DNA from 2 places in the Exiguobacterium sp. R-39 genome. Region 2 is predicted to be linked to the other one. Evidence: a T-box and tRNA genes for the amino acid it is inferred to sense, from the RefSeq annotation. Region 2 holds a T-box; the other holds one or more tRNA genes.
The links. The T-box of region 2 lies ahead of ileS (isoleucine--tRNA ligase). A T-box ahead of a tRNA ligase gene usually reads a tRNA of that ligase, here a tRNA-Ile.

Region 1: it has a tRNA-Ile gene. The T-box ahead of ileS (isoleucine--tRNA ligase) is inferred to sense a tRNA for this amino acid. The anticodon was not compared.

What each region holds. Positions count from the first base shown of each region.
Region 1 is NZ_CP187965.1:2,835,296-2,841,739, reverse strand. It holds gene ACP26N_RS14835 (Tex family protein) at 1-1,535, shown strand, start outside; gene ACP26N_RS14830 (SprT family protein) at 1,532-1,972, shown strand; tRNA gene ACP26N_RS14825 (tRNA-Asn) at 2,122-2,196, shown strand; tRNA gene ACP26N_RS14820 (tRNA-Ser) at 2,205-2,296, shown strand; tRNA gene ACP26N_RS14815 (tRNA-Glu) at 2,346-2,420, shown strand; tRNA gene ACP26N_RS14810 (tRNA-Val) at 2,425-2,500, shown strand; tRNA gene ACP26N_RS14805 (tRNA-Asp) at 2,535-2,610, shown strand; tRNA gene ACP26N_RS14800 (tRNA-Gln) at 2,615-2,686, shown strand; tRNA gene ACP26N_RS14795 (tRNA-Lys) at 2,693-2,768, shown strand; tRNA gene ACP26N_RS14790 (tRNA-Leu) at 2,799-2,884, shown strand; tRNA gene ACP26N_RS14785 (tRNA-Arg) at 2,889-2,965, shown strand; tRNA gene ACP26N_RS14780 (tRNA-Ile) at 2,985-3,061, shown strand; rRNA gene ACP26N_RS14775 (16S ribosomal RNA) at 3,195-4,756, shown strand; rRNA gene ACP26N_RS14770 (23S ribosomal RNA) at 4,922-6,444, shown strand, end outside.
Region 2 is NZ_CP187965.1:1,998,488-2,004,931, forward strand. It holds gene ileS (isoleucine--tRNA ligase) at 1-2,031, opposite strand, end outside; T-box leader at 2,089-2,317, opposite strand; gene ACP26N_RS10620 (DivIVA domain-containing protein) at 2,318-2,839, opposite strand; gene ACP26N_RS10625 (YlmH/Sll1252 family protein) at 2,866-3,639, opposite strand; gene ACP26N_RS10630 (YggT family protein) at 3,639-3,911, opposite strand; gene ACP26N_RS10635 (cell division protein SepF) at 3,914-4,237, opposite strand; gene ACP26N_RS10640 (YggS family pyridoxal phosphate-dependent enzyme) at 4,439-5,110, opposite strand; gene pgeF (peptidoglycan editing factor PgeF) at 5,097-5,873, opposite strand; gene ftsZ (cell division protein FtsZ) at 5,956-6,444, opposite strand, start outside.

The DNA of each region.
Region 1 (6,444 bases), 840 kb from region 2:
CCCAATACTATGAGTACAGTGAACGGATCCGTCAAATCGTGCCGCACCGGATTTTGGCGATTAATCGTGCCGAGGCGTTAAAAATCGTTTCCGTCAAAATCGTCCTCGATGAACAACAGGTATTACCGTACTTGTTGCGACCGTTCAGCCGATTGGCAGAACAAAAACGTCAGTTGGTCGAAGAAGCCGTCCAGACAGGATATAAAAAATCGGTTTTCCCGGCAATCGAGCGGGAACTTCGGAATGAGTTGACCGATAAAGCGGAAAACCAGGCAATTGAAGTGTTCGGAAAAAACTTACGACAACTCTATATGCAACCACCGATGAAAGGGAAAGTGATGTTAGGACTGGATCCTGCATACCGGACCGGATGTAAGTGGGCAGTGATTGATCCGACAGGGGAAGTAAAGGAAGTGGGTGTCGTCTATCTCACGATGTCGGAACAAAAAGCACAGGAGGCACGTCAAGTCTTGACGAAACTCGTGAACCGGTACGGAATCGAATTGATTGCGATCGGAAACGGTACGGCTTCCCGCGAGACCGAATCCTTCGTCGCGGACTGGATTAAAGGACATGATCAAATTGCCTTTACGATTGTTGATGAAGCAGGGGCAAGTATTTATTCGGCGTCAGAAATCGCGCGCACCGAGTTCCCGGATCTACAGGTCGAGCAACGGTCAGCCATCTCGATCGCACGACGCCTGCAGGATCCGTTGGCGGAACTCGTCAAAGTGGACCCGCAATCCGTCGGTGTCGGACAGTACCAACACGATGTCACGCAGACAAAGTTAAAAGAAACACTCGATTTCGTCGTCGAGACAGTCGTTAACCAGGTGGGTGTTGACGTTAATACGGCCTCGGAGTCGTTGCTCGGTTACGTCGCCGGGATTACGAAGGCAACAGCTAAAAAGATTGTCGAACGCCGCTCTGAACTGGGTGCGTTTGCATCCCGGAAAGAATTGCTGAAAGTCCCGCGTTTAGGAGCGAAAGCATATGAACAGGCAGCCGGCTTCTTGCGTATACCGGAAGGCAGTCATCCGCTTGACCGGACACCGATTCACCCGGAACAGTATAAAACCGTTGAATCGTTGTTTAAGCAACTGGATTTATCCTTACAGACCGTGGGAACGGAAACCTTACGGACTCGGCTCGGAGAATTATCTGTACCTGAAACAGCTCAATTGCTTGAAGTCGGTGAACCGACATTACGTGACATTATCGAAGCTTTGCAACGTCCGGAACGGGATCCGCGGGAAGCGCTCGATAAACCGTTACTGCGTCAGGATGTCTTATCGCTCGATATGATTCAAGTCGGAATGGAGTTCCAGGGGACAGTCCGGAATGTACTCGACTTTGGTGCTTTCGTTGATATTGGTGTGAAGGAGAGCGGCCTTGTCCACATCTCGAAGCTCAGTAAAAAACGGGTCAAACACCCGCTTGATGTCATTGCAGTCGGTGATATCGTAACCGTTTGGGTAACGAGTGTCGAACCGGAACGGGGACGGATCGGTCTGACGATGGTCAGTCCGTCATGACGAACGAAGAGTTGCAGCAATACGTCGAGCAACTCTCGCTCGACGTGTTTGCTTTACCTTTTAGACATATTGCACTTTTTAACGATCGCTTACGGACAACCGGGGGACGTTATTTTCTGACAGATCATCATTTGGATTTCAATCGGAGCTATTTAGCCGACCGTAATATCTTTCGCGGAATCGTCATTCATGAGCTGTGCCACTATCATTTACACCTGCGTGGAATGGGACACCGGCACCAGGATCAGGATTTTAAAGAGTGGTTACAACGATACGGAGGACTGCGCTACAGTCCGCGTCTGGAAGAAACGGAAAAAAAGAATCATCTTTATGAGTGTGAGAAATGCGGGACATTATATAGAAGAAAAAGAAAGATGAATCCGGAACGTTACCGTTGCGGACGATGTCGTGGAAAGATTTTTTACAAAAGTAGTTGACGTTCATTTCGGAGCATGATAAATTATAGAAGTCGTCAAAACGACCGCAACTAAACAACTTCTCGTCACTAAAAACTTTTTTAAAAAAGCATTGACGAAGAGAAAGAAAGTTGCTAATATAGAAAAGTGTTCTGAAACGAACGTCACGTTCCGCAATAGCTCAGTGGTAGAGCAACCGGCTGTTAACCGGTAGGTCGTAGGTTCAAATCCTACTTGCGGAGCCATTATCTTTGGAGATGTACCCAAGTGGCTATAAGGGGCGCCCCTGCTAAGGGTGTAGGCCGGGAAACTGGTGCGAGGGTTCGAATCCCTCCATCTCCGCCAGACCTCTTATGTGAATTTGTTACTTGAGAATAATTATCAGTTTTTAAATGGCCCGTTGGTCAAGCGGTTAAGACACCGCCCTTTCACGGCGGTATCACGGGTTCGATTCCCGTACGGGTCACCATTTTGGAGGATTAGCTCAGCTGGGAGAGCATCTGCCTTACAAGCAGAGGGTCGGCGGTTCGATCCCGTCATCCTCCACCATTTTTAATTTCATACTTAAGTTTCACAAAAATGTGGTCCTGTGGTGTAGCGGTTAACATGCCTGCCTGTCACGCAGGAGATCGCGGGTTCGAATCCCGTCAGGACCGCCATTTTTGGGCTGTGGCCAAGTGGTAAGGCACTGGATTTTGATTCCAGCATGCGAAGGTTCGATCCCTTCCAGCCCAGTTTTTCGTGTCATTAGCTCAGTTGGTAGAGCATCTGACTTTTAATCAGAGGGTCGCAGGTTCGAATCCTGCATGACACACCATTTTATTTTTTAAATTCTAATTTTATATTTGCGGTCGTGGCGGAATGGTAGACGCGCTAGGTTGAGGGCCTAGTGGTGGCAACACTGTGGAGGTTCAAGTCCTCTCGACCGCACCATATCGCACCCTTAGCTCAGCTGGATAGAGTACTTGACTACGAATCAAGGGGTCGGGAGTTCGAATCTCTCAGGGTGCACCATATTTTGTTTGCTTTTGACGGGCCTATAGCTCAGCTGGTTAGAGCGCACGCCTGATAAGCGTGAGGTCGGTGGTTCGAGTCCACTTAGGCCCACCATTTTCAAAACAAACGATGACGAACTTTGAAAACTGAACGATGAGGCAAAAAAACGTATCTTCGGATACAAACAATGAATGAAGCGCAAGCTTCGTCAACGTGACTTCGGTCACACAACGAGCAAGTCAAACACTTTATGGAGAGTTTGATCCTGGCTCAGGACGAACGCTGGCGGCGTGCCTAATACATGCAAGTCGAGCGCAGGAAGCTCACGGAACTCTTCGGAGGGAAGTGAAGGGAATGAGCGGCGGACGGGTGAGTAACACGTAAGGAACCTGCCCCAAGGATTGGGATAACTCCGAGAAATCGGAGCTAATACCGAATAGTTCTTCAGACCGCATGGTCTGATGATGAAAGGCGCTCCGGCGTCACCTTGGGATGGCCTTGCGGTGCATTAGCTAGTTGGTGGGGTAATGGCCCACCAAGGCGACGATGCATAGCCGACCTGAGAGGGTGATCGGCCACACTGGGACTGAGACACGGCCCAGACTCCTACGGGAGGCAGCAGTAGGGAATCTTCCACAATGGACGAAAGTCTGATGGAGCAACGCCGCGTGAGTGATGAAGGTTTTCGGATCGTAAAACTCTGTTGTAAGGGAAGAACAAGTACGAGAGGTAATGCTCGTACCTTGACGGTACCTTGCGAGAAAGCCACGGCTAACTACGTGCCAGCAGCCGCGGTAATACGTAGGTGGCAAGCGTTGTCCGGAATTATTGGGCGTAAAGCGCGCGCAGGCGGCCTTTTAAGTCTGATGTGAAAGCCCCCGGCTCAACCGGGGAGGGTCATTGGAAACTGGAAGGCTTGAGTACAGAAGAGAAGAGTGGAATTCCATGTGTAGCGGTGAAATGCGTAGAGATGTGGAGGAACACCAGTGGCGAAGGCGACTCTTTGGTCTGTAACTGACGCTGAGGCGCGAAAGCGTGGGGAGCAAACAGGATTAGATACCCTGGTAGTCCACGCCGTAAACGATGAGTGCTAGGTGTTGGGGGGTTTCCGCCCCTCAGTGCTGAAGCTAACGCATTAAGCACTCCGCCTGGGGAGTACGGCCGCAAGGCTGAAACTCAAAGGAATTGACGGGGACCCGCACAAGCGGTGGAGCATGTGGTTTAATTCGAAGCAACGCGAAGAACCTTACCAACTCTTGACATCCCCTTGACCGCTTGAGAGATCAAGTTTTCCCTTCGGGGACAAGGGTGACAGGTGGTGCATGGTTGTCGTCAGCTCGTGTCGTGAGATGTTGGGTTAAGTCCCGCAACGAGCGCAACCCCTATCCTTAGTTGCCAGCATTCAGTTGGGCACTCTAGGGAGACTGCCGGTGACAAACCGGAGGAAGGTGGGGATGACGTCAAATCATCATGCCCCTTATGAGTTGGGCTACACACGTGCTACAATGGACGGTACAAAGGGCAGCGAGACCGCGAGGTGGAGCCAATCCCAGAAAGCCGTTCCCAGTTCGGATTGCAGGCTGCAACTCGCCTGCATGAAGTCGGAATCGCTAGTAATCGCAGGTCAGCATACTGCGGTGAATACGTTCCCGGGTCTTGTACACACCGCCCGTCACACCACGAGAGTTTGCAACACCCGAAGCCGGTGAGGTAACCGCAAGGAGCCAGCCGTCGAAGGTGGGGTAGATGATTGGGGTGAAGTCGTAACAAGGTAGCCGTATCGGAAGGTGCGGCTGGATCACCTCCTTTCTAAGGAAAACGTCCCTTACGGGACATGCCCATCGTTCAGTTTTGAGAGCTCGTCTCTCCGTCTCGCAAGAGACACTCGCACCTTGAAAACTGAAGACATCAACAAGACATCAAATTTTTATAACCATGTCATTAGACGTGTGTTCTTAGAATACCAAAATGCTAGATCAAGGTATGAAGGGCGTACGGTGGATGCCTTGGCACTAGGAGCCGATGAAGGACGCGACGAACAGCGATATGCTTCGGGGAGCAGTAAGTATGCTTTGATCCGAGGATTTCCGAATGGGGGAACCCACCATCCGTAATGGGATGGGACATGTTACATGAATACATAGTGTAGCGTGAGGCAGACCCGGGGAACTGAAACATCTAAGTACCCGGAGGAAGAGAAAGCAAATGCGATTCCCTGAGTAGCGGCGAGCGAAACGGGAACAGCCCAAACCGGAGAGCATGCTCTCCGGGGTTGTAGGACACTCTATACGGAGTCAAAAAGGAAGACAGTAGGCGAACGACCTGGAAAGGCCGGCCGAAGAAGGTGACAGCCCTGTAGCTGAAACTGTTTTCCCTCCAGAGTGGATCCTGAGTACGGCGGGACACGTGAAACCCCGTCGGAATCCGGGAGGACCATCTCCCAAGGCTAAATACTCCCTAGTGACCGATAGTGAACCAGTACCGTGAGGGAAAGGTGAAAAGCACCCCGGAAGGGGAGTGAAATAGATCCTGAAACCGTATGCCTACAAGTAGTCAGAGCCCGTTAATGGGTGATGGCGTGCCTTTTGTAGAATGAACCGGCGAGTTACGATAGCGCGCGAGGTTAAGCTGATGAGGCGGAGCCGTAGCGAAAGCGAGTCTGAATAGGGCGCCATAGTGCGTTGTCGTAGACCCGAAACCAGGTGATCTACCCATGTCCAGGATGAAGGTCAGGTAACACTGACTGGAGGTCCGAACCCACGCACGTTGAAAAGTGCGGGGATGAGGTGTGGGTAGCGGTGAAATGCCAATCGAACCTGGAGATAGCTGGTTCTCCCCGAAATAGCTTTAGGGCTAGCCTCGAGGTTGAGAGTTCCGGAGGTAGAGCACTGATTGGACTAGGGGCCCCCACAGGGTTACCGAATTCAGTTAAACTCCGAATGCCGGCAACTTATACTCGGGAGTCAGACTGCGAGTGATAAGATCCGTAGTCAAGAGGGAAACAGCCCAGACCGCCAGCTAAGGTCCCAAAGTGTATGTTAAGTGGAAAAGGATGTGGCGCTGCCTAGACAGCTAGGATGTTGGCTTAGAAGCAGCCACCATTCAAAGAGTGCGTAATAGCTCACTAGTCGAGTGGCGCCGCGCCGAAAATGTAACGGGGCTAAACATACCACCGAAGCTGCGGATTCCGTAAGGAATGGTAGGGGAGCGTTCCAAACCGCTGTGAAGCTGTACCGTAAGGAGCAGTGGAGCGTTTGGAAGTGAGAATGCCGGTGTGAGTAGCGAAAAGAGGGGTGAGAATCCCCTCCGTCGAAAGCCCAAGGTTTCCTGAGGAAGGCTCGTCCGCTCAGGGTTAGTCTGGACCTAAGCCGAGGCCGAAAGGCGTAGGCGATGGATAACAGGTTGATATTCCTGTACCACCGATCCACCGTTTGAACAATGGGGGGACGCAGGAGGATAGTGACGCATGCGGATGGAAGTGCATGTGTAAGTTTCGA
Region 2 (6,444 bases):
GAAGCGATCCGATTCCGGTAAGTCAGCAAAGGCAACACGATGCGTCGTATGATCGAACTGATCCAGGTTTCCAAGCAAGAACCGGACCGTATTCCGGATTTTCCGGTATGATTCCGAAACTTGTTTGAAGTTATCCATTGAAGCCCGGACGTCCGATTGATAGTCGACAGAAGCGACCCAAAGACGAAGGATTTCTGCTCCGAATTGTTGCATGATTTGGATCGGGGCAATCGTATTTCCGATTGATTTCGACATCTTCCGCCCTTGACCGTCAAGGACGAATCCATGACTGACGACAGCTTTGTAAGGTGCTTTCCCTGTCGTTGCGACAGCTGTCGAAAGAGACGAGTTGAACCATCCACGGTACTGGTCAGAACCTTCTAAATACAAGTCAGCCGGACGTTCGAGTTCCGGACGTGTAGCAAGAACACCGGCATGAGATGATCCGGAATCGAACCAGACATCCATGATGTCCGTTTCTTTTTTGAAGATTCCGTTCGGGCTTGCCGGATGGGTAAATCCTTCCGGTAACAAATCAACGGCTTCCCGCTCATACCAGACGTTTGATCCGTGTGCCGCAAACAGGTTCGCGATATGATCGATTGTTTCCGGTGTGACGATTTCCGTACCGTCTTCTGCATAGAAGATTGGCAGTGGAACACCCCACGCGCGTTGACGGGAAATGACCCAGTCTCCACGGTCTTTGAACATGTTGTGAAGACGTGTTTCGCCCCACTCCGGTACCCACTGGACTTCTTTGATTTCGTCGAGGATTTCAGCCCGGAAATCTTTGATTGAAGCGAACCACTGGGGTGTCGCACGGAAGATAACCGGTTTTTTCGTCCGCCAGTCATGCGGATACGAGTGTTTGATGAATGACAGTTTTAATAAAGCACCGGCTTCTTCTAATGCCACACCGATTTCTTTGTTGGCATCTTCATAGAATAATCCTTCAAAACCAGGAGCTTCTGCTGTCATGACACCTTTATCGTCAACCGGACAAAGCACATCCAGACCGTAAGCTTGACCGATTCTGAAGTCATCTTCCCCGTGTCCAGGTGCTGTATGAACAACACCCGTCGCTTCTGCCGTGACGTGATCGCCGAGCATGACAAGTGATTCCCGGTCATAGAGCGGGTGTTTCGCTTTGATGTACTCAAAGTCTGTCCCGTTAAAGACACGACCAACCGTAGCATTTTCCCAGCCGAGTGCTTCGATCACTTCCGGTACGAGGGTCTCGGCTACGATATAGCCTTTTCCTTCGTGTTCGATGCGTGCATATGTCAACTCACCGCTGACTGAGATTCCGAGGTTTGCCGGAATTGTCCAAGGTGTTGTTGTCCAGATGACGAAATGATCTGTCGGCTCCAAGATATTTTTTCCGTCCATGACTTGGAACGCCACGTAGATGGCAGCAGAACGTTTATCCTGGTATTCGATTTCGGCTTCTGCAAGAGCAGATTCCGATGACGGTGACCAGTACACCGGTTTTTTCCCTTTATAGATGTAACCTTTATTGGCCATATCGCCGAACAAACGAATTTGTGCTGCTTCGAATTCCGGTTGCAACGTGATGTATGGATTGTCATAGTCACCGAGAACACCAAGACGCTTGAATTGTTCACGTTGATGATCGACCTGTTCGAGCGCATACTTCGCACACAGCTCACGGAATTCCGCGACCGACATCGATTTACGGTCGACACCCGCTTTTTGAAGAGCCGTCTCGATTGGAAGTCCGTGTGTGTCCCAACCCGGTACGTACGGAGAACGGAATCCGTTCATTGATTTATAACGGACGACGATGTCTTTTAAGACTTTGTTCAATCCGTGTCCCATATGGATGTCCCCGTTTGCATAGGGAGGACCGTCGTGCAGGATGAATGTCGGTTTTCCGGTATTTTTTTCTTGAACTGCTTCATAGAGATTCATCTCGTTCCAGCGTGCCTGCATATCTGGTTCACGTTTCGGTAAGTTTCCCCGCATTAGAAATTCCGTTTTCATCATCAATAACGTATCTTTGTATTCCATTTGGCATTCCCTCACTTGTCTATATTTTACGTACAAAAAAAGCCAAGCTCATCCCCTGATAGGGACGAGCTTGGCTTGAACTCGCGGTACCACCCTACTAGCAATCCTGACAAACAGATTACCACTTAAGAGCCCGATAACGGAGGCGAAACGGCGGAACTTAATGAATATGTTCAGTCCCACACTCAAAGGGGATATCTTTTTTCATTCACTGATCGGGCTCGCACCAGTCCCCGATTCGCTGACAGTATCCTGATAAAAGACGTGTCCTTCTCATTGATTTAGCTTATATGACATCGTCGTCATTATACGCAACTGCCGGAATCTCGTCAAGCGCACCCCGGGTCGAAATATCGAATGCATCCCAGTCATGGCTCGTCAACAATTCCATCTGTGCGTCAATCAACACTTTGAATCGATTCCGGTACAATTCGATTTTTTTACGCATCTGTTCGACTTCGAAATCAGTCCGCTGTGCTCGACGTTGTGCTGCATCTTGCAATTGCTCGGCTTCCCGTTCCGCTTGTTTGACGATTAAGCTCGCTTCTTTCGTCGCATTGGCTTTGACTTCTTCTGCCGCTTCTTGTGCCACGATGATGGATTTGTTTAATGTTTCTTCCATCGAGCTGAAGTAATCGACACGCGACTGCATATTTTGAATGACTTCTTGCTGTTGACGGTTTTCCCGGAGCAACAATTCAAAATCTTTGATGACTTGATCAAGAAATTCATTGACCTCATCTTCGTCATAGCCGCGAAACTTACGTGTGAATTCCTTATTGTGAATATCAAGTGGCGTCAATGGCATGATGAAATCCTCCCTCAGCTTGTTGGTTATCCTTTTAGCAGACCGTATTGCAATTTAATCCGATCCCGTTTCGTCGAGCCGAGTACGGCGATTAACTTGACACGTCCCGTTCCGCGAAGGGACAGTAAGTCGCCTTCCTCTAACAAAAAACTTGGATCTTCGACGATTTTATAATTCACTTTGCTTTCACCTTGTTTAATCAGGCTTTGCGCTTTTTGTCTTGAAAAACCAAGGATTTCACTGACAACCGTATCAAAACGAAGCGAACTGACGAATCCCAGTTCTTCTTGCCATTCTTGATCCTTAATCTTCAACTGTTCTTCTGAATCCACGAGCGACAACCGAATCTTCGTTTTTCCCGCACGATCGACATTTGCTTCGATATAAGAAGCCACTTCTTTCGCAACGGCAAATTGGACGACTTGATCTTGGATGACCACGTCACCGAATTTCCCTCGCTTTAATCCGACATTCAGCAATGTGCCTGTCACCTGGCGATGCGAGAGCTCTACGAATTTGGTGGGATAATGGATACGATAAATGGCAATATCAAAATCGTTGGCCTCAAGCTCATAATAATCAGGGGCAATCAGCGCACGCTGTCGTTCGGCGCCTTCAAAACCGCCCTCAAAAAAGAGGGCACATTTTGTTCCGACGAGTTCTCGGGTAATTTGTTGTTCACGCGGATCCAGAAAATCTGTCACTTTAAACGTATAGGTCGCTTCGACATGGTCGATCCAATTCAAGACGAGATCGACGAACTCCCGCTCATGTCCGCGATAATGATCATAGACACTCATTACAGGAAGATTGCTCGAATACCCGACTGTGCGAGATTAAGCACAAGAAAGGCAACAATAGGTGAAATGTCAAGCATACCTCCGATGGGCGGGATAATCCGTCGGAACGGCGCGAGGAAAGGTTCAACTAACATAGCGAGAACTTGACCGAATCGTGATTCACGTGCGTTTGGGAACCACGATAATAAAATATAGGCAATCATGACGTAGCTGTAGTATTGAAGTAACGTGCTGAGTGTACGACCGATTGCGTACATGACTTGCGAATCCATGCTTACCACCCCTTATGGTTGATATCATCTTCACCGAGCAGATTTGAAATACTTCCGGCCAGCTCGACGTTGTTCGGAACACAGAGGAGTGTATTTTGACTGATTGTCGTAATCGTTCCATCAAGGGCAAACACGACACCTGACAAGAAATTGATCATTTGGCGTGATTGATCTTTAGACATCCGCTGCATGTTAACGATGACAGCACGATTTTGGCGAAGATGTTCGCCAATTTCCTGTGCTTCGTTAAACACACGCGGTTCACTGAGAATGACTTGTGATTTTGTCTTTTTTGTATGAATGGGTACGATGTTCGATTGTCTCACAGGGTCCTCCTTTTGAGTAACACTCGGGGTAGATTCCTCGTAGTACTCGTCGTATTCTTGCTGTGATGCACCTCTACCTTTATTTATTGTAGCATCATTTTCATATTCGAGTTCATCTAAATCGTCTGTGTTACCGAGAAATAGATTTTGCATTTTTGATTTGAATCCCATATCGATTCTCCTTTCGCATATCTAGACAATTTATGATTGGACTAACGTCGTTCCGATTCGGACGTATGTCGCACCTTCTTCAATGGCAATCTGATAATCTGATGACATACCCATTGATAACTCCGTGCATGGTGCGTGCGGTAGATGGCGGGAAGCCACTTCATCCCGCAACACACGCAGCGAATGAAAGACTGAACGCAGTACTTGCTCGTCCTCCGTCAATGGGGCCATCGTCATCAACCCGATGACGCGGACCATCGGATATTGTCCGACTTCATGCAAAAATGAATGGACATCTTCCGGATCAATTCCTTGCTTTGATTCTTCCCCGGAGACGTTGACTTGAACAAAACAATCGACGGGTCGTTTCGCACGTTTGTTGATTTCTTCCGCCAAATGCAGCCTGTCCAAGGAATGCAACACATCAATCCGATCAATGATTTGCCGGACTTTACGAGTCTGTAACGTTCCAATGAAATGCCACTCACAAGCCTCACGTCCTAAGACCGTTTGTTTGTCGGTCAACCCTTCCGGACGATTCTCACCAAGTGCCGTTATCCCTGAAGCGAGTAGCTCGGCTGCCACTTCACTTGACACTGATTTCGTCACGCCGATCAATTGTACCTGCTTTTTTTGCTCAGTCTTTTCATACGCCTGTTTCATGTTTTGTCGGACATGTTGTACATTTTCAGAAATTGACATCGAGAGACTCCTTTACAATCAAACTGGCAAACCGTCCACCATGATCTCCGTGACGATAGGAGAAATAGTCTTCTGCCTGACAGTTCGTACAGATTCCTGTATCGAGCACATCGCCGACACCACTGCGTTCGGCTAACATAGCATTGGTTTTTTGAAGCGATAACATGGCTTTCCCGTCTTCTTTCTTGATGTAAGGAGATTCTTCAAGACCAAGTTGATCTACAGCTTCAAGGACCGGTCCATCGACTTCATAACAACATTCACGAATCGAGGGTCCGATGACCATCTGAATAGAAGACCGTTCGGCACCGGCTTGTTCCATCTTTGTCAGAGTTGCTTCGACGATGTTAGCGACCGTTCCGCGCCAACCGGCGTGAACATTTGCAATGATACCGGTCCGCGGATCACAGAACAGGAGCGGTACACAGTCAGCAAACAGCATCATCAATAAAACGTTTGAGTCCGTTGTCACCAGTCCGTCTGTACCCTTGATTGCCGTTTCGTAATCAGAAGCTCCACGACCGGACTCGAGTGTCGTTACTTGTTCCACGTGATTGCCGTGCACTTGTTCAGCCCAAACAGAGTTTTCTAAAGCTAAATCCAGTTGTCGGACGATGACTTCACGATTTTTGATGACCCCTTCCGGATCATCCTTGACGTGCAGTCCTAAGTTGCCCTTGCCATGAGGGGCTGAAAATTTTGTCGTAAACGCTGCGCGAACAGTACCTGTCGGCGTATCCCATTTTATCCATTGACCAAACATTTCATCCCATCCTTTTTTAAAAAAAGAGGTGTCGCTTACGCGACACCTCTTGATCTAGCAGTCGTGTCTTTGGAATATCGGATTAACGATTATTCCGGCGAAGGAAAGAAGGAATATCCATCGTCTCTTCAACATCTGACCCTTTTGCTGATTCTTGGTTCGAGCTACTAGGTGTCTCTTCGACTTGCGGTTTAGGTTCTTCAGCTACCGGTGATGGTGCCGCTTGCTTTTTCTTAAGCAAGTTTTTCATCATCTCTTGTGCTGATGGGATTTCAAAATCGAGTGGTTCGTTTTCGAATTCAGTTGCGATGACCGTAACAATGATTTCGTCTTCCAAGTTGTCGTTGATGACTGATCCGAAGATTAAGTTAACTTCTTCATCCGCAGCGCTTTGAACGATTTGAGCCGCTTCCGTTACTTCATAAAGGCTCAAGTTCGCACTACCGGTAATGTTCATCAGGACGCCTTTTGCCCCTTCAATCGATGTTTCAAGCAATGGACTTGAAATCGCTTTTTTCGCAGCTTCCGTTGCACGGTGTTCGCCGGTTGCGACACCAACACCCATCAATGC